DNA from 3 places in the Streptosporangium jomthongense genome. Region 3 is predicted to be linked to each of the others. Evidence: riboswitches for the same ligand, from Rfam matches in the RefSeq annotation. Region 3 holds a riboswitch; each other region holds the start of a gene.
The links. A riboswitch is a leader RNA that binds a small molecule or an ion and turns the genes downstream of it on or off. The one in region 3 is predicted to bind S-adenosylmethionine.
Positions count from the first base shown of each region.

Region 1: linked by a shared signal. The riboswitch ahead of ACFOYY_RS16330 (glutathione S-transferase C-terminal domain-containing protein) and the one ahead of thrC (threonine synthase) in region 3 are both predicted to bind S-adenosylmethionine.
Region 2: linked by a shared signal. The riboswitch ahead of ACFOYY_RS07520 (aminotransferase class V-fold PLP-dependent enzyme) and the one ahead of thrC (threonine synthase) in region 3 are both predicted to bind S-adenosylmethionine.

Region 1 covers NZ_JBHSBC010000014.1:345,814-353,023, reverse strand. Annotated here, with positions in the region: gene ACFOYY_RS16340 (ABC transporter substrate-binding protein) at 1-1,481, opposite strand, end outside; gene ACFOYY_RS16335 (FAD/NAD(P)-binding protein) at 1,513-3,273, opposite strand; gene ACFOYY_RS16330 (glutathione S-transferase C-terminal domain-containing protein) at 3,302-4,243, opposite strand; SAM riboswitch class IV at 4,280-4,392, opposite strand; gene ACFOYY_RS16325 (DUF402 domain-containing protein) at 4,445-4,957, shown strand; gene ACFOYY_RS16320 (nitric oxide synthase oxygenase) at 4,966-6,075, opposite strand; tRNA gene ACFOYY_RS16315 (tRNA-Asn) at 6,472-6,547, opposite strand; gene ACFOYY_RS16310 (YtxH domain-containing protein) at 6,713-7,024, shown strand; gene ACFOYY_RS16305 (hypothetical protein) at 7,115-7,210, opposite strand, start outside.
Region 2 covers NZ_JBHSBC010000005.1:19,992-27,201, reverse strand. Annotated here, with positions in the region: gene ACFOYY_RS07540 (MDR family MFS transporter) at 1-330, shown strand, start outside; gene ACFOYY_RS07535 (DUF3592 domain-containing protein) at 661-1,071, shown strand; gene ACFOYY_RS07530 (acyltransferase family protein) at 1,076-2,194, opposite strand; gene ACFOYY_RS07525 (NADH-quinone oxidoreductase subunit D) at 2,217-3,401, opposite strand; gene ACFOYY_RS07520 (aminotransferase class V-fold PLP-dependent enzyme) at 3,419-4,720, opposite strand; SAM riboswitch class IV at 4,772-4,887, opposite strand; gene ACFOYY_RS07515 (TerC family protein) at 5,016-5,816, shown strand; gene ACFOYY_RS07510 (cytochrome P450) at 5,826-7,022, shown strand; gene ACFOYY_RS07505 (acyltransferase family protein) at 7,027-7,210, opposite strand, start outside.
Region 3 covers NZ_JBHSBC010000048.1:186,765-193,974, reverse strand. Annotated here, with positions in the region: gene ACFOYY_RS36720 (hypothetical protein) at 1-60, shown strand, start outside; gene ACFOYY_RS36715 (MFS transporter) at 47-1,198, opposite strand; gene ACFOYY_RS36710 (alpha,alpha-trehalose-phosphate synthase (UDP-forming)) at 1,262-2,686, opposite strand; gene ACFOYY_RS36705 (RNA polymerase sigma factor) at 2,792-3,352, shown strand; SAM riboswitch class I at 3,466-3,608, shown strand; gene thrC (threonine synthase) at 3,623-4,885, shown strand; gene ACFOYY_RS36695 (MoaD/ThiS family protein) at 4,907-5,182, shown strand; gene ACFOYY_RS36690 (cold-shock protein) at 5,573-5,773, shown strand; gene groL (chaperonin GroEL) at 6,097-7,210, shown strand, end outside.

The sequences.
Region 1 (7,210 bases), on a different contig from region 3:
GCCCTCGCGTAGAGCTCCTTGCGTCTGGCCTGGTCGGAGGTGGTCGAGGCCTCGGCGAGCAGCTTGTCCAGGTCCGCGTCCTCGAAGTGGGTGCGGTTGATCGCGGCGCCCTTCGGCAGGATCAGGTTGAGCGCGGCCCCCGCGTCGGTGTCGCCGCGCGAGTTCTGGAACAGTTCGTACTGGTCGTCCTCCAGGGCCTTCTGCTGGGTGCCCTGGTCGACCACCTTGGGCTGGAAGTCGATGCCCGCGCTCTGTTTGACCGCGGCCTGTACGGCCTGCGCGAGGACGTCGCGGCGGTCCCTGACGTAGGGGGCCGACTCGACGGATCGGACGGTCAGCCGCTTGCCGTCCTTGACCCGGAAGCCCTCGGCGTCGCGTTCGGTCCAGCCCGCCTCGTCGAGCAGTTCGTTGGCCCGTCGCGTGTCGTTGCCGTAGGTGTTCTCCAGGGAGGCGTCGTAGAACTGCGGGCTGCCCTGGCCGACGATGCTCCAGGCTCGCCTGGCCGTGCCCTGGTAGACCGAGTTGAGCACGGTGTCCACGTCCACGGCGTCCCTGAAGGCCTCTCGCACCCGTTTGTCGTCGAAGGGCGGGTGCGAGACGTTGAAGTAGTAGGAGAACGCGCTGCCCGAGTTGAGGCTGGTCTCCACCCTCACACCGGGGTCGGCCTTGAGCAGGCCGAGTTCGGTGGCGGGCACTCCCTCGATCACCTGGACCTGTCCCGAGGTGAGCGCGCCGACCCGGACCGCCGCCTCCGGCAGGAACCGGTAGGTGATCTCCGCCAGGTAGGCGGGTCCCTGGTGCGCGGCGTTGGGCGGCGCCCAGTTGTAGGCGGGGTTGCGCCGGTAGTGGGCCTCCTGGCCGGGGGTGAACCGGTCGAGGATGAACGGTCCCGTGCCGACGAGGTCGGGACCGCCCGCCTTGAGGTCCTTGGCGTTCCTCAGCGACTTCGGGGAGACCTGTCCGGCGTACGGCGAGGCCAGGAAGTCCAGGAACAGGGCGTCGGGCGCCTTGAGTGTGATCTTCAGCGTGTAGGGGTCCGTCACCTCGGCCGAGGAGTACTCACGCAGCTGGATGCCGGCGACGGCGGGGTTGTACCCGGGCGCGACGAGCTGGTCGAGGTTGGCCTTGACCGAGGCCGCGTCGAACTTCTCCCCGTCGTGGAAGGTCACGTCCCTTCTGAGCTTGAAGGTGTAGGTGAGGCCGTCCTTGGAGACCTCCCACGAGGTGGCCAGCCACGGCAGGAACTCACCGTCCCTACCCCTGGCGACGAGCGCGTCGAACTGGTTGTGCACCAGCAGCCTGGCCTTGTTCTGGCCCCACTGCTGGGGGTTGAACGTGATGGGCTGCGTCTCGATCGCCCACACCAGCGAGTCCCCCTCGGTGCCGCCGCCTGAGGCCGGGTTCGCGGCCCCGGTCTCGGTTCCGCACGCGGCGAGCGTCAGCACCCCGGCCAGAGCCAGGACGCCCCGTTGCGCTTTCACTTACCTTCTCCTCGGGGAGTCGTGCGCCGCCTCAGGCGACATGTCTGATCTCGGTGGTGACGGCCTCGGACAGCACGATCCGGGCCAGGGCGTCGGCGTGGCGGAAGAGCGGGGCGTCGAGGCCGGGTCTGGCGAAGCCGCCGGTGACCCGTCCGCCGACGACCCAGGGGCCGAAGGCGAACCTGCGGGGGTGCGGGGTGTCGAGGCGGTCGAGCAGGCGGCGGTCGGCGGGCCGTACCCTCAGCAGGCCCGACGACTCGTCGATCTCGCCGCGGTCGCGCAGCGCGGAGATCAGCGGGTCGGTCGAGCGGCTCACGCTGGGTGCGGGCAGCCTGGCCTCGACGAGGGACCTGGCGGTGACGGCGCCGGGCAGGGTGGGGCTCTGCGCGACCCATCGCCCGCCGCGGTGCTCGACCCTGACGTCGGCGCCGAGGAAGGTGACCACGCCCGCCCTGGCCAGGGCCTTGAGCTCCTCAAGCCGGGGGCCGGGCGGGCCGCTGGCGACGTAGCTGAAGAAGCCCTCGAACCACCGGTCGGAGATTCCCCGTTCGGCGAGGACGCCGTTGACGGACAGTAATCCGAGGATCAGGGCGTGGTCGGCACTGTACGCGGAGTCGGAGCGTCGTTGCAGGTCGGCGGCCATGTAGCCGTCCATCCACCGCCGCAGTCCCGCCTGGTCGCCGAAGCGGATCCGCTCCAGCGGCCGGTCGAGCCGGTCCAGGTCGAGCCGGTCGGCGTGCCGGGGTACGGCCTTGCGGATCAGCAGCCGCATCCCGGGGCTGCGCCATTCCTCTGCGGCGAACCGTTCGGCGAACTCCGGCCAACCGGTCCTGACCCGTTTCGGATGGCTGTTGAGGAGTTCGTGGTAGTAGGCGAAGGCGAGTTCCTTGGCGGCCAGGGGCCACACGTCCCGCCGGAAGTTCCACGGCCCCTCCCCCAGCGCCCCCGCCGTCAGGAAGCGCGGCGCGGGCGGCCGGAGCCCCTGGAAGCGGTAGGCGGTCTTGGCGTGGTACGGCACACCGCGCCGTGACCCCACGTGCAGCAGCGGTTCCCGCCCGCTGGGCAGGTAGACGAGCTCCCCGTCGTGTTCCCTGACGAACCGGCCGCCCCTTCCCGAGGTGAGCAGCACCATCAGGTCGACGAAGGCCAGTCCCAGGCCGCGCACGATCACCGGTTCGCCGGCGGGCAGCCGGTCCAGGCCGAGGTCGAGGTCCGCGGTGTAGCCGGTCGGCAGGTAGCGCAGGCCGCTCTCCCTTGCCAGGGCCGTCAGCCCGCGTTCCTCCGCCGCCGGGGTGACGTCGCCGTGTCCCTGCGCGAGGATCACGGCGCCCACCTCAAGGGTCGTCCCGTCCTCAAGCAGTACGGCCTGGCCTCCCGGGACGTCGGTCAGGTCGAGTGCCCGGGTCCGGTGCACGTGCACCCGGACACCGCGGGGGGCGGTGTCCACGGCTCGCCGGAAGGCGTGGGTGAGGTAGGCGTTCTGCACGGGCCGGGGGACGAAGCGTCCGGGGTCGCAGCCAAGCCACTCGGCCAGCGAGGGGCCGGGGCGGATCGGGCCGACGCACCGGACGGACTCGTCGGTGAAGAGCGTCACGTCGGCGGCGGCGGAGTTCATCCAGAGCAGGTCGGGTTGCCGCTCGCGCCAGACCCTGCCGCCGCCCGGCGGGTAGGGGTCGATCACGTGGACGTCGAGCGACGGCCAGCTGAGCAGTTCGGCGGCGTTGGCGCAGATCCGCTCGACCAGGCAGGTGCCGGTCGGCCCGGCGCCGACGATCGCGATGGAGGCGCTCACGCCGACCACTCCCCTCTCGTACGGTCCGTCACAGCGCTGCTCTTCGATGGGGCAGGTCCCAGTCGGGGGTGGCGGGCTCGACCGGCACCCGCCACGGGTCGGTCTCCCCCGTGGGGGAGGCGAGCACGGTGAGGTCGGTGTTCTCGCGGAAGGCGGGGTGCTGGTAGAGGTCCCTGGCGTAGTCCCACAGGTTGGGGAAGGCGGTCAGCGGGCGCTCGCTGATCCTGGCCGACGGGTTGTCGCTCACGTCGAACCTGACCAGGGTGGGCCAGAGCCGTACGTCGGACTCGGTGACGGCGGAGCCGAACAGGAACCTGCGGCCGGCGAGCCTGGCGTCGAGTTCGTCGAGGAAGCCGATCACGGCCTTCCTCGCCCGGTGGTACTCCGGTTCGGTCGTGGCGGCGGAGACCCGGCCCGCGGCGGTGTTGGCGTACTCGTAGACGCGCGCGTTGAGCGCGTCGATCTCGGGCCGCAGTTCCTCGGGGTAGAGGTCGGCCTCGGGGTCGCCGCCGAAGCGTGTGCCCAGGTCGATGGTGATGTCCGGGAAGTTGTTGCTGACGATGCGCCCCCCGTACTGGTCCCACAGCACCGGCACGGAGACGTGTCCGTCGAATCCGGGTTCGGTCGCCTCGTAGACCTGCCTGAGGGTCGCGAAGCCGTTGACCGGGTCGGCGCCGCGCCGCTCGCGGAACGCCCACCCCCTGCCGTCCCGCTCGTCGTCCACGTAGGACAGCGAGACGACGTCCTGCAGCCCTTTGAGGGAACGCACGATCGCCGTACGCTGCGCGTAGGGGCAGACCGCCGCGACGTAGAGGTGGTAGCGCCCGGCCTCGGCGGGGAACTCCCCGGTGCCGTCGGCGGTGATCCGTCCCTGGAAGGGGTAGCGGGGGCCGGGCCTGCCACCGGGCCGGTAGCGGCCGTGGGTGTCCAGGTCCACTGGGCTGGCGTAGTTGAGTGTGATCTCGGACATGTGACACTCCCAGGGCATGCCTCGGTGACCCGTGCGGGTCCGCGCTTGCGGCACGCCGACCGTGCCACCCGGTCCTCCCCGGGGGCACCCCGCCGCGGTGCGAGGGTTGCCGGTCAGCGAGCCGGGGCTTTGCACTGACACTCTTAACCTAGTTAGACGGTAGGAAATACATAGATCTCTGTCAACCCTTAAAGTCGGGGGATGTCTCATGAGATCGTCCGCGTGGTCTACCGCAAGTACGACGGCTCGCTGCACTGGAACCACCCGGCCCTGCTCCTCGGCGAGGACGAACACGGCGTGTGGGTCGGCTGCCCGCCCGGCAGCAGCGGCAGGCGGGGGCAGGAGCCGCCCGTCGTCTGGGACGAGCCGTTCGTGATCCTCTTCCCCCGTGACGCCTGGTGGACGGCCACCTTCAACGCGGCGCCGTACAAGGCCGAGATCTACTGTGACGTCTCGACCGTGCCGCGCTGGGACGGCGACGAGGTGACCATGGTCGACCTCGACCTCGACGTGATCCGCATGCGCAAGGACGGCCGGGTGCTCCTGGACGACGAGGACGAGTTCGAGGAGCACCAGGTCCGCTACGCCTACCCCAGGGAGATCGTGGAGGGCGCCCGCGCCTCGGCCGCCGCGCTGATGGAGGCCGTCACCGCCAGGACGGCCCCCTTCGCCTCACCTCCGCACTGGCTCTCCCTGGTCTCCGGGAACCGCTGAGAAGGACGTCACCGCCCCGGGCTCCACCGGCCCGCCGACCGCTCCCTGGAGTCGGGGTGGGTGACGAAGTTCGGCGAGAGCCGCTCCTGGTCGTAGTACCGGTGGAAGACCGGGGTCGCGGCCCCCGAGATGGGCGGGACGATCCAGCTCCAGTCGGCCGGGCAGATCCTGCCCGCGCTCTCCTCCCGCGCCACGTGCGTCAGGAAGCGCCTGGACTCGGCGTGGTGGTCGGTTATGGTGACCCCCGCCCTGTCGAAGGAGTACAGGACCGCCACGTTCAGCTCGACCAGCGCGTGGTCGCGCCACAGCGAACGCTCGTTACGGGTGTCCAGGCCGAGCCGCGCGGCGACCAGGGGCACCAGGTTGTAGCGGTCGGGGTCCGCGAGATTGCGCGCCCCGATCTCGGTCCCCATGTACCAGCCGTTGAACGGCGCGGCCCGGTAGCAGACCCCGCCGATCTCCAGGCACATGTTCGAGATCGCCGGTACGGCGTGCCAGCGCAGCCCCAGCCGCTCGAACCACGGATAGGCCGGGTGGGACAGCGGCACCTCTAGCACCGCGTCCCCGGGGATCGTGGACAGCACAGGCGGCCCGTCGCCCATCGAGACCGCCAGGGGAAGCACGTCGAAGGGCGTGCCCCGGCCGCCCGGCCAGCCGAGTTTACGGGCCATCGTGGTGAACCCGGCGTTGCGCGGATCGCCGACGACCGAACCGTCGTCCATCGCGTACCCCGCGTAACGGATGAGCTGCTCGTTCCAGATCCTCGGCCCCGGCGCCCCCGGCCGGTCCTGGGCGAAGATCGTGATCATCGGCCGGATCCGGCCGTCGGAGACGGCCTCACGGAGATGGTCGACGCACTCGACGGCGACCCCCTCGACCGTGTTCACCCGGCGCCGGTCGCGTACCCGCAGTGACTTCCAGTACAACCGCCCGATACACCTGTCGCTGTTGCGCCAGGCCACCCGGGCGCCGAAGACGAGTTCCTTCGGCGTGTGGGTGTAGGTCCCCGTCGCGGCGATCTCGGCGCGCACCTCGCGCAGCCTGGGCTTCACAGGGCCCGCGTCCGGGTTCTCCTCGTGGAACAGCGTCAGGAACTCCTCGGCGGCCGTCACGTCCACCGGCGGGGCCACCGGTTGGGAAGGCGGCTGCCACGGCGCCCTCCCGTCGTCCCGGTGGGCCCCCGCATAGCCCTGCGCGCGTGCTCCCTGTTCCCTCGCCGGCGTCTGGCGCCGGGGTTTCGGCCAAGTCGGCACAGAAAAACCACCTGTATACGTCTAACGGGTACGGCATGCCGTTCCGGGCGGCACGGTTCCCTCGGCGTGATGTCCCGCGTGATGTCTCCGGCCCGGCGGTGATCCCACTGCGGTACGGCGCCCACGACCCGGTCACCGAGTGCGAGCGAAAGGACACGAGGCGATGCGCCCCCTATTTTCCGTGATTCACCGGGATTTGTCCGCGAAATAGGACACGAAACGGCGAAGGCCCCGGGAGCTGTGCTCCCGGGGCCTTCCTGATGGCTCCCGCGATAGGACTCGAACCTATAACCTGCCGGTTAACAGCCGGCTGCTCTGCCGATTGAGCTACACGGGATCGTGCTTCGCGCTGTTCGGACCTGGGGTTTTCCCCCGCTCCTTGCGGCGCAGGAATAGATTAGCGCACTCCGGGAGTGTGTGTCGCATCGATGCTCCGGGGTAGGGCCGAGACAACTCACGATCCGCGGGTAGGGTCCCGCCCAGGACGCTTGTGGAGGTGGAGATGCGTTACCGACTGATGTTCGGTGTAGGCCTCGCGGTCGGCTACATCCTTGGGAGCCGCGCAGGCCGGGAGCGCTATGAGCAGCTCAAGCGGATGGCGCGCCGGGTCTCGGACAACCCCGCCGTCCAGGAGGCCGCGGGGCTGGTCGGCGCCCAGGTTTCCAGGGCCACCGACGTGGCCAGGACGAAGGTGAGTGACGTGGCCAGGGACAAACTGCCGTTCCTGCAGCCGCGCGACGGCAGGGGACCAGAAGAGCACGACGAAACGGGCACCGGATGGCCACGGGAGGAGAAGGCCGTCACCCCCCACTGATCCCGCCGCCCGCGCGGGTCACGGCGCCCACCGGACCCGCGCGGGCTCCTTTCGCGCTCCGTACCGAGAAAAGCCGGTCGTGGGGCGCCCTCAGACGCCGAAACTGCGGCGCGTCTCCTCCAGGGCCTGCTCGGCGAGAGCGCGCAGACCGGGGTCCTGCGGGTCCATCCCGGCGTCGAAGACGAA
Region 2 (7,210 bases), on a different contig from region 3:
GGCGGCACCATCGGTGTCTCGGTCCTCGGCGCCGTCCTGGCCAACCAGGTCGCGACCGGCATCGCCGAGGGCCTGGCCAAGGCCGGGATCGGGGCCTCGGGTGCCGGGGGTGGGCGCAGCACCCTCAACATCCAGGCCCTGCCCGAGCCGATCAAGGAGGTCGTGCGGGCCGCGTACGGCGACGCCACCGGGCACATCTTCCTCATCTCGGCGGCCGTGGCCATGGTCGGCGTGGTCGCCGCGCTGTTCCTCAAGCCCATCAGGCTGCGGGACAGTGTGGACCTGCCCACGGACGTGAAGACGGGGGAGAAGGCCGCCACGGTCGGCTGAACGCGTGGGAGCCCGGCGGACGAACGAGTTCGCCGGGCTTTCGCGTGGACACGGTTTCGGACACGGTCCGAATTAACGCGTGGAATACGCGACGCCGACGGGCGATGAACATTTCTCCTCGGCACTCGGAATCATTGCGTGTCGTTTTATCGTGGTCACATACTGATGTTCGTTCTGGCGGAAAATCGCCCCTTGCGAGCGCGTCGTACGTGAACCGTCTCCACCCGCCGTCGTTCGATGTGGGAGGCAAGGTCGATGGCCGGACGATTACGTTGGGACCTCGGGCCGGGTGAGGACGAGGAGCCGGTGGACGACGGGTCCGTCAACGGGGTGTACGTGATCGCCTGCGTCCTGCTGTGCGTCGGATGGGCTTTCACGACCATCCTGGGGGTGCGGGTGGGCGCGTCGAACCTCGACATGTATCTTCACGGCGGCCGGACCACCGCGACGGCGATGTCCACCAGAACCGTGAAGGCAGGGGAGAGCTACCAACTCACCAAGGTCAACTTCTTCGTGAAGGACGTCCGGCGTTTCGCCGAGATCCGGGGGAGTTACGCCGAGGGTGAGAAGGTCTCGATCGTCTATGACGCCGACGATCCGAGTGTGGTCAACAGGGAGTTCAGGCTCGTTTTCGACCTGCTGCTGCTCGGCGCGTTTTTCGTCATGACCCTCTACGCGGTTTTCGCGGGCCTTCGCCGGCTGTGGAAGAAGCGACGTCGGCCCGGGCTCGCGAAAAGCTGACCCGTCACCGGGTGGCGGTCGCCGAGTTCCTGCGGCCGAAGATCAACAGGAACGGGATCGTGCACAGCAGCGGCCCGGCGATCGCCAGGGGCCGCTCCAGCCACCAGATCAGCGTCGGCGGGATCTGACTGCCGGGCGGTGAGCCGGTCAGCCCCCAGAACACCCCGTTCAGGATCGCCATGCCGGTGGTGTGGAACAGGAACAGCTGCAGCGCGAACCGGTTGATCGTGGTGTTGACCCACCCCCAGCGAGGCCGTTCGAGCAGCCGTTCCATCGCGGGCCGCAGCACCTCGACCAGGCCGATCTGGAAGATCAGCAGGGCCACGATGACGAAGGTCGGCGGAGCCATGTTCGACAGCTTGTCGCCGGGAACCCCGACCATCGACCCCGGGTAGATGCCCGAGTAGACCAGGCCGACCAGGGCGAACAGCCCGGTCCACAGGGTCGCGACGTCCAGTCTGCGGGGCATCGCGACCATCCGGTCGTAGAAGAAGCCCGCCTGGTGGGCCAGACCCCACACGATCACCATGTTGAGCCAGCCGATGGCCTCAAGGCCGTACCGCAGCCGCAGCACGTCGACCACCAGCGCCGCGCCGCCGAGCCAGATGAGCACCAGTACGTCGAAGCGCCGGTGCAGCCACAGCATCACGGGCAGCAGGGCGACCAGCATCAGGTAGACGCCGATGAACCACAGCGGGCTCAGCACCAGGAGCACGGCCCGGCCGATCCACGGCACGTCGAAGATCAACCAGATGACCCCGCCGAAGGCGAGCCACGCGAAGGACAGCGCCAGCGCCGGGATCGCCAGGGCCCGGATGCGCCGCCACACGAAGGCGCCGATGCCGACCCCGCGTTCACAGGCGCGGTTCCACGACATCAGGTGGACGTATCCGCCCACGTAGAAGAAGAGCGGCAGCACCTGGAAGAGCCAGGTGAGGATCCACAACCCCGAGGTGAAACCGAGCGGGCTGGTCGGGGAGGGGCCGGCCGGCCCCCACTGCAGGATCGTGAACGCCCAGTGCCAGACCACGACGACGATCAGGCTGACCGCGCGGAGCCAGTCGATGTACTTGTCCCGCTTCGGGCCTCCGATGCGGGAAGCGGCGTCCACGCGCTCGCTCATGTCCCCCCTTCCGCGCTCCGGGTCACTTGTCGATGTCACCGACCACGAAGAACATCGACCCCAGGATGGCCACCATGTCGGAAACCAGATGTCCAGGCAACATCTCTCTCAGCACCTGGACGTTGTTGTAGGAGGCGGACCGGAGCTTCAGCCGCCAGGGGGTCTTCTCGCCACGAGAGACCAGATAGTAGCCGTTGATGCCGAGTGGATTCTCCGTCCAGGCGTAGACGTGGCCCTCGGGGACCTTCAGCACCTTGGGCAGACGCTGGTTGATCGGCCCCCTCGGCAGGGACCGCAGCCGCTCCACACAGACGTCGGCCAGGTCGAGGGAGACGCGGACCTGTTCGAGCAGCACCTCGAAGCGGGCGTTGCAGTCTCCCGCGGAACGGGTCACGACCTTGACCGGCAGTTCGCCGTAGGCGAGGTAGGGGTCGTCCCTGCGCAGGTCGAGGCCGACGCCGGAGGCACGGGCGATGGGGCCGCTGACGCCGTACTGCATGATCGTCTCGCGGTCGAGCACCCCGACGCCGACCGTGCGGGCCAGGAAGATCTCGTTCCCACTGATCAGGGCCTCGATGTCGGGCAGGCGGCGCCGTACGTCGGCGACGGCCAGGGTCACCCGGTCGAGCCAGCCGTACGGCAGGTCCTCCTTGAGGCCGCCGACCCGGTTGAACATGTAGTGCATCCGGCCGCCGGAGATCTCCTCCATCACGGCCTGGAGGGTCTCGCGCTCGCGGAAGGCGTAGAAGACGGGGGTGATCGCGCCCAGTTCGAGGGGGTAGGAGCCGAGGAACATCAGGTGGCTGAGCACCCGGTTCAGCTCGGCCATCAGGGTGCGCGCCCACACGGCCCTGACGGGGACCTCCATGCCGAGCATCCGCTCGACCGCGAGCACGACGCCCAGCTCGTTGGCGAACGCCGACAGCCAGTCGTGCCGGTTGGCCAGCACGATGATCTGCCGGTAGTCCCTGACCTCGAACAGTTTCTCCGCGCCCCGGTGCATGTAGCCGACGATCGGCTCGGCGGCGCTGATCCGTTCGCCGTCCAGCGTCAGGCGCAGGCGTAGCACGCCGTGGGTCGAGGGGTGCTGCGGGCCGATGTTCAGGACCATGTCCTCGGTGGCCAGCTCCTTGCCGGCCGCCGCCGCTCCCGCGACGGCGTCGGCTCCGGCCCCGATCCCCACGTTCACTTCCCGGGGCTCAGTCATAGCCCCATGCTGTCACGTCAGCGGCGCGTGACGAGATCCCGCAGGGCCTCGACGAGACGGTCGACGTGCTCGGTGGTGCTGCCGACGCCGATGGAGGCGCGCACCGCGGAGGCGGTGACGTCGTCGCAGCCGCCGTCCTTGGCGCCGAGCAGGTGCCTGACGAAGGGGTGGGCGCAGAACTTGCCGTCCCGCACGCCGATGCCGTACTCGCCGGACAGCGTCTCGGCCACCTCACGGGCGGTGAAGCCGTCCACGACGAAGGAGACGATGCCGACGCGGGCGTGGTCGGGGCCCCACAGGGACAGCTCGTGCACACCCTCGATCCCGGCCAGACCGGTGCGCAGGCGGGCCAGCAGACGCTCCTCCTCGCGCACCAGCACGTCCCAGCCGGTCGCGCTCAGCGCGTCGCAGGCGGCGGCCAGCGCGATGGCGCCCAGCACGTTCGGCGTGCCCGCCTCGTGACGGGCCTCGGGGTCGTCGTGCCAGTCGGTCGTCTCGTCCTCGACGGCCCTGACGGCCCCGCCGCCCCGGAGGTACGGCTCGGCGACCGAGAGCCAGTCGGAGCGGCCGATCAGCGCGCCGGTGCCGAACGGGGCGTAGAGCTTGTGACCGGAGAAGACCACGTAGTCCAAGTCGAGCGCGGTCAGGTTGAGGCGGCGGTGCGGGACGAGCTGGGCGGCGTCGACCAGGACGCGGGCGCCGTGGCGGTGGGCGATGTGGGCCAGCGCGGCGATCGGCCACAGCTCGCCGGTCACGTTGGAGGCGGCGGTGACGACCAGCAGCTTGGGGCCGTCGATCGCGGCCAGCGCGTCGTCGGCGGCGCGGACGGCCTCACCGGGGAAGGCCGGGGCGGGCAGCCGTACGACGTCGGCCCAGGGCAGGAGCGAGGCGTGGTGCTCGGTCTCGAAGACCACCACGGTGGTCCCGGCGGGCAGGCTGCGGGCCAGCAGGTTGGTGGCGTCGGTGGTGTTCCTCGTGAAGATCACCGCGTCATCGGGGCGGGCCCCGACGAAGGCCCGCACGGTGTGCCTGGCCTGCTCGTAGCGGGCGGTGGTCAGCTGGGAGGCGTATCCGGCGCCGCGGTGGACGCTGGAGTAGGCCGGGAGCGCGGCGGCGACGGCGGCGCTCACCGGCTCAAGACAGGGGGCGCTGGCGGCGTAGTCGAGGTTGGCGTACGGCACCAGCCTGCCGCCCCTGACGGGCACCTCAAGGTCGGCGCCGAGGACCGCGGGGATCGGCCGGTCGTCGGGGACACGGGTCGCCGGGACGGTCACGGTCTCGGCGGCGGCGGCGGAGGTGAAGATCGTCAGTGCGGACACGCCAAAGCTCCTTGGAGGTCATCGGACCCCAAGCCATGGCCTTGGTGCTGGAGCCCGCGCTTGCCCGGCACACCTCGTGCCGGACCAGGTCCTCACCCGGGGCACCCCGCCGCGGACGCGAGGGTTGCCGGCCAGCTAGCCGGGGCTTGTCGCTGGCACTCATGACCTACGAACCGGACTATACCCACACAGAGGCGGTGCTTGGCAAGTCTGCGGGAAGGGGTCCGGAGGGCTGGAGTTTCGGCGGTGATCCTGAGGAACTTCCGGTTCTGTCCGATCGTCTGGAGCTGTGACCGTGAACGCCCGTCAGGTCACGCGCCGCGCGCGGGCGGCGCTCTCCCCACCGAAACTGGAGGACCCGATGGACTGGGTGGCCGACCCGGCGAGCTGGATAGGTCTGCTCACGCTGATCGCTCTGGAGATCGTGCTGGGCATCGACAACATCATCTTCATCTCGATCCTGGCGGGGAAACTCCCGCCGGAACAGCGTGACAACGCCCGCAGACTGGGCCTGCTCGCCGCCCTGGTCAGCCGCCTGGCGCTGCTGCTCGCCCTGTCCTGGGTGGTACGGCTCACCGCCCCGCTCTTTGAGATCTTCGGGCACGAGATATCGGGACGCGACCTGATCCTGATCCTCGGCGGGCTGTTCCTGCTGGTCAAGAGCGTTCACGAGATCCACGGCCACACCGAGAACGGCGAGGACCACTCCGGCGGCCGGAAGGCGGCGGCCTCCTTCGGCATGGTGATCCTGCAGATCATGGTGCTGGACATCGTCTTCTCCCTCGACTCGGTGATCACCGCGGTCGGCATGGTCGACGAGCTGGCCATCATGGTCATCGCGGTCATCGTCGCGGTCGTGGTGATGCTCTTCGCCTCGGGGCCGATCAGCCGTTTCGTGGACAAGCACCCGACGATCAAGATGCTGGCGCTGTCGTTCCTGGTGCTGATCGGCGTCGTGCTGCTCGCGGAGGGTTTCGGACAGCACATCTCCAAGGGCTACATCTACTTCGCGATGGCGTTCTCGCTGGTGGTCGAGCTGCTCAACATCCGGGCCCGCCGTCGTTCCCGGGCCGTCGAGAAGACTCCGGAGCCCTAGCATGGGTTTGTGCGTTTTGACCCATGGAGTCCGGAATTCGTCGCCTACCCCTATGACGCCTACGCCGAGCTGAGACAGCGGCCGGTCACCTTCTTCGAGCCGACGGGCCAGTGGCTGGTCGCCCGGCACGCCGACGTCAACGCGTTGCTGCGCGACCGGAGACTCGGCCGGTCCTACCTGCACGTGGCCACGCACGCCGAGTTCGGCAGGCCGGAGGAGCCGCCCTTCCTCGACCCGTTCTGGCGGGTGGTCAGGGCCGGGATGCTCGACGTCGAGCCGCCTGTCCACACCCGCCTGCGCCGCCTGGTCTCCCGGGCGTTCACCCCGCGGATGGTCGAGGCGCTGCGGCCCAAGGTCGCCTCGATCGCCACGGGGCTGGTCGAGGACTTCGTGGCACGTGGCGGCGGCGACCTCATCGCGGAGGTCGCCGAACCGCTCCCGGTGACCGTGATCGCCGAGATGCTCGGCGTCCCCGAGGCGGACCGGCACCTGCTGCGGCCCTGGTCGGCCGACATCTGCGGGATGTATGAGCTCAACCCGTCGCCCGAGACGCAGCGCACCGCCGTACGGGCGGCGGAGGAGTTCTCCGGCTACCTGTCGGAGCTGGCCCGCGCCCGCCGGGCGAACCCCGGCGACGACCTGATCAGCGCCCTGGCCCTGGTCGCCGACGGCGGTGACACCCTGACCGAGGAGGAACTGGTCGGCACCTGTGTGCTGCTGCTCAACGCGGGTCACGAGGCGACCGTCAACGTCACCGGAATCGGCTGGTGGTCGCTGTTCCGCAACCCGGCCGAGCTGGAACGGCTGCGCGCCGACCACGGCCTGCTGCCCACGGCGATCGAGGAGCTGATGCGTTGGGACACCCCGCTGCAGATGTTCGAGCGCTGGGTCCTTGAGGACATCTCGGTCGGCGGGGTGAACATCCCGCGTGGCGCGGAGGTGGCGTTGCTGTTCGGATCGGCCAACCGGGACCCCGAGGTGTTCGCCGACCCCGACCGCCTCGACCTCGGCCGTACGGAGAACCCACACATCTCCTTCGGCGCGGGCATCCACTTCTGTCTGGGCGCCCCGCTGGCCAGGATCGAGCTGGCCGAGTCGTTCGGCGCCCTGCTGCGCCTGGCTCCCCGGATGGAACTCGCCACCGAGCCCACCTGGAACCCCGGCTACGTCATCCGGGGCCTGACGGCTCTGGAGACACGGGTCTGAGGCCTCACGCGGCCCCCGGGCGCCCGCCTGACAACAGGCGCTCGGCGGGCCGCTCGACGAGGCGGTGCAGCGCCCAGGCCAGCAGTACGGCCAGCGGCAGCGCCGTCAGCGTCACCAGGAGCGCGTGCGCCGGGGTGCGCCCGAGCACCCGGTTGACCAGGCTGATCGTCGGCTGGTGCACCAGGTAG
Region 3 (7,210 bases):
GTGGACGTGTGGGACAACCCGCGCCTGGCGTCGGTGCTCGCGGCGGCTACCTGGAGCTGACCAGGATGCCGCCGACGGCCAGCACGATCATCACGGGCACCATGAGGAAGGCCTGCTGGGTGCCGGACACGTCGGCGAGCGCTCCCAGCAGGAAGGGCCCGACACCTGTCGCCGAACTCGAATAGAGGGAGGCGACGCCCGTCGCCCGCTCGGGACGTCCGGCCGTGGCCGTCAGCACCCGTGAGAGCGCGAGCGGGAAGTGCAGCGAGACCCCCACTCCTGAGACGAGCAGCCCCGCGTAGGCCGCCGGCGGGGCCGTACTCGTCCAGAACAGCAGCCAGCCGACGAAGGTGAGCCCCAGCGCGCCGATGAGCAGCGATGCGGGCGGGATCCGCAACGCCAGCCTGGCCCCGCCGAAGCGCCCGAGCGCCAGCCCGGCGGTGAAGGCGGTCAGCGCGCTCGCTGCGACCGCCGCGGACAGGCCCGTGTTGTCGCTGACCAGCTTGGCCGCCCAGAGGTTGAACGAGAACTCAAGCCCGACGCAGCAGAACAGCACCGTCCCCGCCAGGTGGAAGCGCATGCCGAGCCCCGGGGAACCCGCGCTCCCGGAGGGCGCCGCCTGCTCCTCCCGGGCGGGCGTGGGAACCCACACGCGGCCCATGGCGAGCGCGAGCAGCACGGTCAGCAGCGGGGTGAGCAGCAGCGCGGTCCGCCAGCCGAGCGCGCTCTGCGCCGCGAGACTGACGACGAACGGGGCGAACAGGCCGATGGTCCCGCCGACCGCGTTGGCCTCACTGATCGCCGACGGCCCCGCGGGACCGTGGTGCCGGCCGAGGACGGACATGCTCGTGTAGAGACTGATCGAGCCCATCCCGCCCGCCAGGCAGTACGCGAGGAGCGTGACCTGCGGTGTGTGGCCGAGGACGACCAGCAGCACCCCCACGTTCATCCCGGTCAGGCCCGTCCAGACGGTGACGCGCGTGCCGAGGCGGCGGGTCAGCCGGGGCAGCGCGAGGCCGGTCAGGACGCCGCCGACGGCCATCATGGTGCCGTGCAGCCCGGCGACCGTCTGCGAGAGGCCCAGTTCGGCGCGGAGCATGGGCAGGGCGGCGCTGAGGCCGTACAGGTAGGTGGCGAAGACACCGAGCTGCAGGTAGACGAGCCAGGTCGGACGGTCACGGGTGAGCCTGGCGGTCACGGGTTCCCCCGAACGTCAATGAAGCGCGAAGTCCCCTGAACTATCTCATATCAGGGCAAAATCTCAGCCGAGTGCGGCGAGCTGGTCAGCGAACCAGCGCTGCGGGGGAAGGGCGGTCGCCAGACGGGCCAGCCTGTCCCCCCGGACGGCGCGCTCGTGCTCGGGCATGACGAGGCCCTCGTGGATGGCCCGCGCCGTGGCCGAGACGTCGTAGGGGTTCACCAGCAGCGCGTCCGCGCCCAGCTCGGCCGCGGCCCCCGCCTCGCGCGACAGGACCAGAGCGCTGTTCGGGGACAGCACCGGCCCCTCCTTGGCCACCAGGTTCATCCCGTCGCGGATCGGGTTGACCAGCATCACGTCGGCCAGCCGGTAGGCGGCCAGCGACCGGGGATAGTCGTCCTGGACGTTGAGGATCAGCGGATCCCAGTCCTCGGTGGCGTACTCGTCCTCGATCTCCGAGGCGCAACGCTGCACCGCCGCGGTGTACTCACGGTATTCGGGCAGGTCGTGGCGGGAGGGGTAGGCGAAGGCCAGGTGCACGACCCTGCCGTGCCACTCGGGGTGCGCCGCGAGGAACTCCCGGTAGGCGATCAGGCCCCTGACGATGTTCTTCGACAGCTCGGTCCTGTCGATGCGCACGATCAGCCTGCGGTCGCCGACCAGCTCGCGCAGGGCGGCCATGTGGGACTCGACGTCGGGCTCGCGGGCGCGTTCCCACAGCGCCCGGCCGTCCACACCCAGGCCGTGCACGCCGATCCGGGTGGTCCGGCCCGCGTGGGTCACCGTACGGCCCGCGCGCTCGACCCGCGCGTCCAGGACGCTCTCGCAGCAGTCCATGAAGGCCCCGGCCCAGCGGTCGGTCAGGAAACCCGCCTGGTCGGCGCCCAGGATGCCCTCAAGCAACTCGGCGGCGACCTCGTCGGGCAGCAGACCGAAGTACTCGGGAGGGGCCCAGGGCGTGTGGGAGAAGTGGGAGACGCGCAGGTCGGGCCGTTCGCTCCTGAGCATCGCCGGGACCAGGGCCAGGTGGTAGTCCTGCACCATGACCTTGGCGCCGTGCGAGGCCTCCTCGGCCAGCGCCATCGCGAACGCCTCGTTGTAGGCCTGGTAGGACTCCCACTCCCTGCCGAACCTGGCGTCGAAGTGCGGCCTGTTCGGGGTGTCGTAGAGCAGGTGGTGGACGAACCACAGGGTCGAGTTGGCGACCGCGTTGTAGGCCCGCTGGAAGGTCGCCGGGGGGATGTCGAGCATCCGCAGCGCCCCGGTCTCGTATCCCGCCTGGTCGAGCCGCCCCCCGGGAGCGAGCCGTACGGCACCGCGGTCGCCGTCGGACAGGGCGGCGCAGACCCACAGGACGTCGAGCTCCTTGGACACCTCGGACAGGCCGGAGACCAGGCCGCCGCCACCCCTGCGCATGCTCAGCGCGCCGCCCTCCGACATGGTGAAGGAGACCGGGCCGCGGTTCGAGGCCACCAAAATCCCACTCATCTGACCTCCTCGCCCGGGAGGACGTGGCTTGTCCCGAAGGTTAACCAAACGATAACCGGCGACCATAGGATGTCGAGCGACCGTGACCGTTGATGGGAACCCGTGATGGCGCTGGACGAGACGACCGAGGAACTTGCCCGTGCGGCCGCCGGAGGCGACCACCGGGCACTGGGCGAACTGCTGAAGCGGATCGAGCCCGAGGTGCTACGGCACTGCGGGCGGATCCTCCCCTACCGGCAGGACGCCGAGGAGGCCTGTCAGGACACCCTGCTCGCCGTGGCCCGCAACATCGCCAGGTTCGAGGGGCGGGCGCGGTTCAGCACGTGGCTGCACATCGTGACCGCCAACTGCGCGCGCACCACCTACCGCTCGCTCAAACGGCGTTCCGCCGAGCAGAGCTCGGAGGAGTTGCCGCTGCACAACAAGCCCGACGTCGCCAGGGTGAGTGTGATCGCGGGCTCCCGCCTCGACCTGCTCGACGCGATGGAGGCCCTTGAGGCGGACAAGCCCGACCTGGCCCAGGCGCTGGTGCTGCGCGACATCTGCCAGCTCGACTACAACGAGGTCGCCGAGCAGCTCGGCATCCCCCTCGGCACCGCCAAGTCGCGCATCCACCAGGCCCGCAAGTACGTCCAGGGAGCGCTCGGCGACGCCTACGGCTTCTGAGGTTTGTCCGGTTAATGACACACTTCATCTCGTTTGGTGAGACAACTGGTCAGGAGGGGCACAAGGCGAGGTAGAGTGCTTGAGACCTGCATGTCAGGTCCACAACTGAACATTGCTCATCCAGAGGGGTGGAGGGACCGGCCCTGCGAAGCCCCGGCAACCCTCCCGGTTCAAGACTCGCGATCTGGCGAGGGGTCGACCGGGACAGGTGCCAATTCCGGTCTGTGACCAGGGTGGTCGCAGACGAAGATGAGGGAAAGGCCTCGCTTCATGGCGCTCGCGAACACCGCAACCACCACCGCTCTTGACTTCGGTCCCGCCGTCGCTCTCTCCTGTCGTGAGTGTGGTGCCCGCTACGACCTCGGTCCCAGCTTCGCCTGTATCGAGTGTTTCGGGCCCCTTGAGATCGCCTACGACTTCGGGAACGTCACCCGGGAACAGATCTCGCAGGGGCCGGCCAACATCTGGCGCTACCGCTCCCTCCTGCCCGTCCCGGCGGACGTCGCCTCCAAGCCCAACACCGAGCCCGGCTGGACCAGGCTCGTCAAGGCCGACAACCTGGCGCGTGAGCTGGGCCTGCGCTCGCTGCACGTGAAGGACGACTCGGGCAACCCCACGCACTCCTTCAAGGACCGCGTGGTCGCCATCGCCGTCGAGGCGGCCAGGAACTTCGGCTTCCACACCCTGTCCTGCTCCTCGACCGGCAACCTGGCGGGCGCGGTGACCTCCGCCGCCGCCAGGACCGGGCTCGACGCCTGCGTGTTCATCCCCGCCGACCTCGAACAGGGCAAGATCGTCATGGCCTCCGTGTACGGCGGCAAGCTGATCGGCATCGACGGCACCTACGACGACGTCAACCGCTTCTGCTCCGAGCTCATCGGTGACGAGCTCGGCGACAAGTGGGGCTTCGTCAACGTCAACCTCAGGCCCTACTACGCCGAGGGCTCCAAGACCCTGGCCTACGAGATCGCCGAGCAGCTCGGCTGGCGGATCCCCGACCAGATCGTCATCCCGGTCGCCTCCGGCTCCCAGCTCACGAAGATCGACAAGGCGTTCAAGGAGCTGATCGCCCTCGGTCTCGTCGAGGACACGCCGTACAAGATCTTCGGCGCCCAGGCCGAGGGGTGCTCCCCGGTCTCCGCGGCCTACAAGGCGGGCCACGACGTGATCCGCCCCGTCAAGCCCGACACGATCGCCAAGTCGCTGGCCATCGGCAACCCGGCTGACGGGCCCTACGTGCTCGACATCGCCAGGCGCACCGGCGGCGGGGTCGAGGACGTCACCGACCCCGAGATCGTGGACGCCATCCGCCTGCTCGCCAGGACGGAGGGCATCTTCGCCGAGACGGCGGGCGGTGTCACCGTCGGGGTGCTGCGCAAGCTGGTCGAGTCGGGTCGGCTCGACCCCGACGCGGAGACCGTGGTCCTCAACACAGGTGACGGCCTGAAGACCCTTGACGCGGTCGCTGACCAGGCACGTCCCACCGCTGTCATCCGGCCCTCACTCGACGCGTTCCGCGCTGTCGTCGCCTAGAGCTCTGAAAGGTACTGAATTATGAGTGTTTCTGTACGGATTCCGACGATTCTCCGTACGTACACCGGCGGCGCGGCCGAGGTGAACGGCGAGGGCGGGACCCTGCGTGAGGTTCTGCAGAAGCTCGACGCCGACTTCCCCGGGATCGGTGCCCGTATTCTCGATGAAACGGGCAAGATTCGCCGTTTTGTGAACGTCTATGTCGGTGATGAGGATGTCCGTTTCGCCGACAACCTCGACACGGTGACGCCGTCCGGCGTTCAGGTCTCCATCATTCCGGCGGTCGCCGGAGGCTGATCCCGGCGGAGGCCGCGCGGGGCCCTGGGCGGGCCCTGGGCGGCCTCCCGGGGCCCGATGTCGTCCACTGTCATGGAACGGCGCCCCTAGAACACCCTCACGACACCCGCACCGGCCTGGCCGCGTGCGGGTGTCGTCTTTTGTGATGCAAGCTCACATTTTTGTGCGAAGACATAATGTAATATTTAACTAACTAGTAGTGATAGCAAAACTATGTTGGCGTGTTGAATGCGTCCGTAAAGCGGTAGTTTGCTGGTTGACTCTGTTGCCCCACGGGCTCTCACAGGTATGGTCGAGGGCGATCGACGTAGGCGATGTCTCCGCCTCGGAGATTGAGGACCTCGCGAGAGGAATGGGCGACGTCCTCAAGCCCAGTAAGAGGAGTCGGAAGTGGCGCAAGGCACCGTCAAATGGTTCAACGCGGACAAGGGCTACGGCTTCATCGCGGTAGACGGTGGTAAGGATGTTTTCGTCCATTACTCCGCGATCATGATGGATGGCTACCGTGCGCTCGAACAGGGCCAGAGGGTCGAGTTCGAGATCACGCAGGGACAGAAGGGACCTCAGGCGGAATCGGTCCGGACGGTCTGATCTCGTCCTCCGTCAGCTCGTCGGGAACCCGCTGGCGCATCCCGCGGCAGCGCAGTTCGCGCGGATCGCCCTCGGCATGTCGGCCCGGCTCGTCGCTCCCATCGGCGGGCCGGGCCTTCGCCTAAGCTGACACTCAGGTCAAAGGTCCTTGGCTTGCACTCGTCGGGGGAGAGTGCTAAACAGTGGTTAGCACTCCTCATTGGAGAGTGCCAAACCTGGATCGAGACGATGGGGCCCGCCGAACGGAGTCGCGGGCCCGTATGCCGTCGCGGGCGTCGCCTCGGTCTGGTGCAAGCCACCCTGTGTTTGGGAGGTCTAGCCGTATGGCAGCCAAGATGATCTCGTTTGACGAGGACGCCAGGCGCGGTCTCGAGCGTGGCATGAACCAGCTCGCGGACGCTGTCAAGGTGACCCTCGGCCCCAAGGGCCGCAACGTCGTGCTGGAGAAGAAGTGGGGCGCCCCCACGATCACCAACGACGGTGTCTCCATCGCCAAGGAGATCGAGCTTGAGGACCCGTGGGAGAAGATCGGGGCCGAGCTCGTAAAGGAAGTCGCCAAGAAGACCGACGATGTCGCGGGTGACGGCACCACCACGGCCACCGTGCTTGCTCAGGCGCTGGTCCGCGAGGGCCTGCGCAACGTAGCCGCGGGCGCCAACCCCATGTCCCTGAAGAAGGGCATCGAGGCCGCCGTCGAGCGTGTCTCCGAGGAGCTCTCCAAGCTGGCCAAGGACGTGGAGACGAAGGCGCAGATCGCCTCCACGGCCTCCATCTCCGCGGGTGACCCGCAGATCGGCGAGATGATCGCCGAGGCGATGGACAAGGTCGGCAAGGAAGGCGTCATCACCGTCGAGGAGAGCAACACCTTCGGCCTTGAGCTTGAGCTCACCGAGGGCATGCGCTTCGACAAGGGTTACATCTCGCCCTACTTCGTGACCGACCCGGAGCGCATGGAGGCCGTCCTCGACGACCCCTACGTCCTCGTCGTCAACTCCAAGATCTCCGCGAACAAGGACCTGCTCCCGGTCCTCGACAAGGTCGTGCAGGCCGGCAAGCCGCTGCTGATCATCGCCGAGGACATCGAGGGCGAGGCGCTGGCGACCCTGGTCGTCAACAAGATCCGCGGCCTGTTCCGCTCGGTCGCCGTCAAGGCTCCGGGCTTCGGCGACCGCCGCAAGGCCATGCTGGGCGACATCGGCATCCTGACCGGTGCCCAGGTCATCAGCGAGGACCTCGGTCTGAAGCTGGAGTCCACCACGCTCGACCAGCTCGGCCGCGCTCGTCAGGTCATCGTCACCAAGGACGAGACGACGATCGTCGACGGTGCCGGTGACGCCGAGCAGATCGCGGGCCGGGTCAACCAGATCCGTGCCGAGATCGACAACACCGACTCCGACTACGACCGCGAGAAGCTGCAGGAGCGCCTGGCCAAGCTGG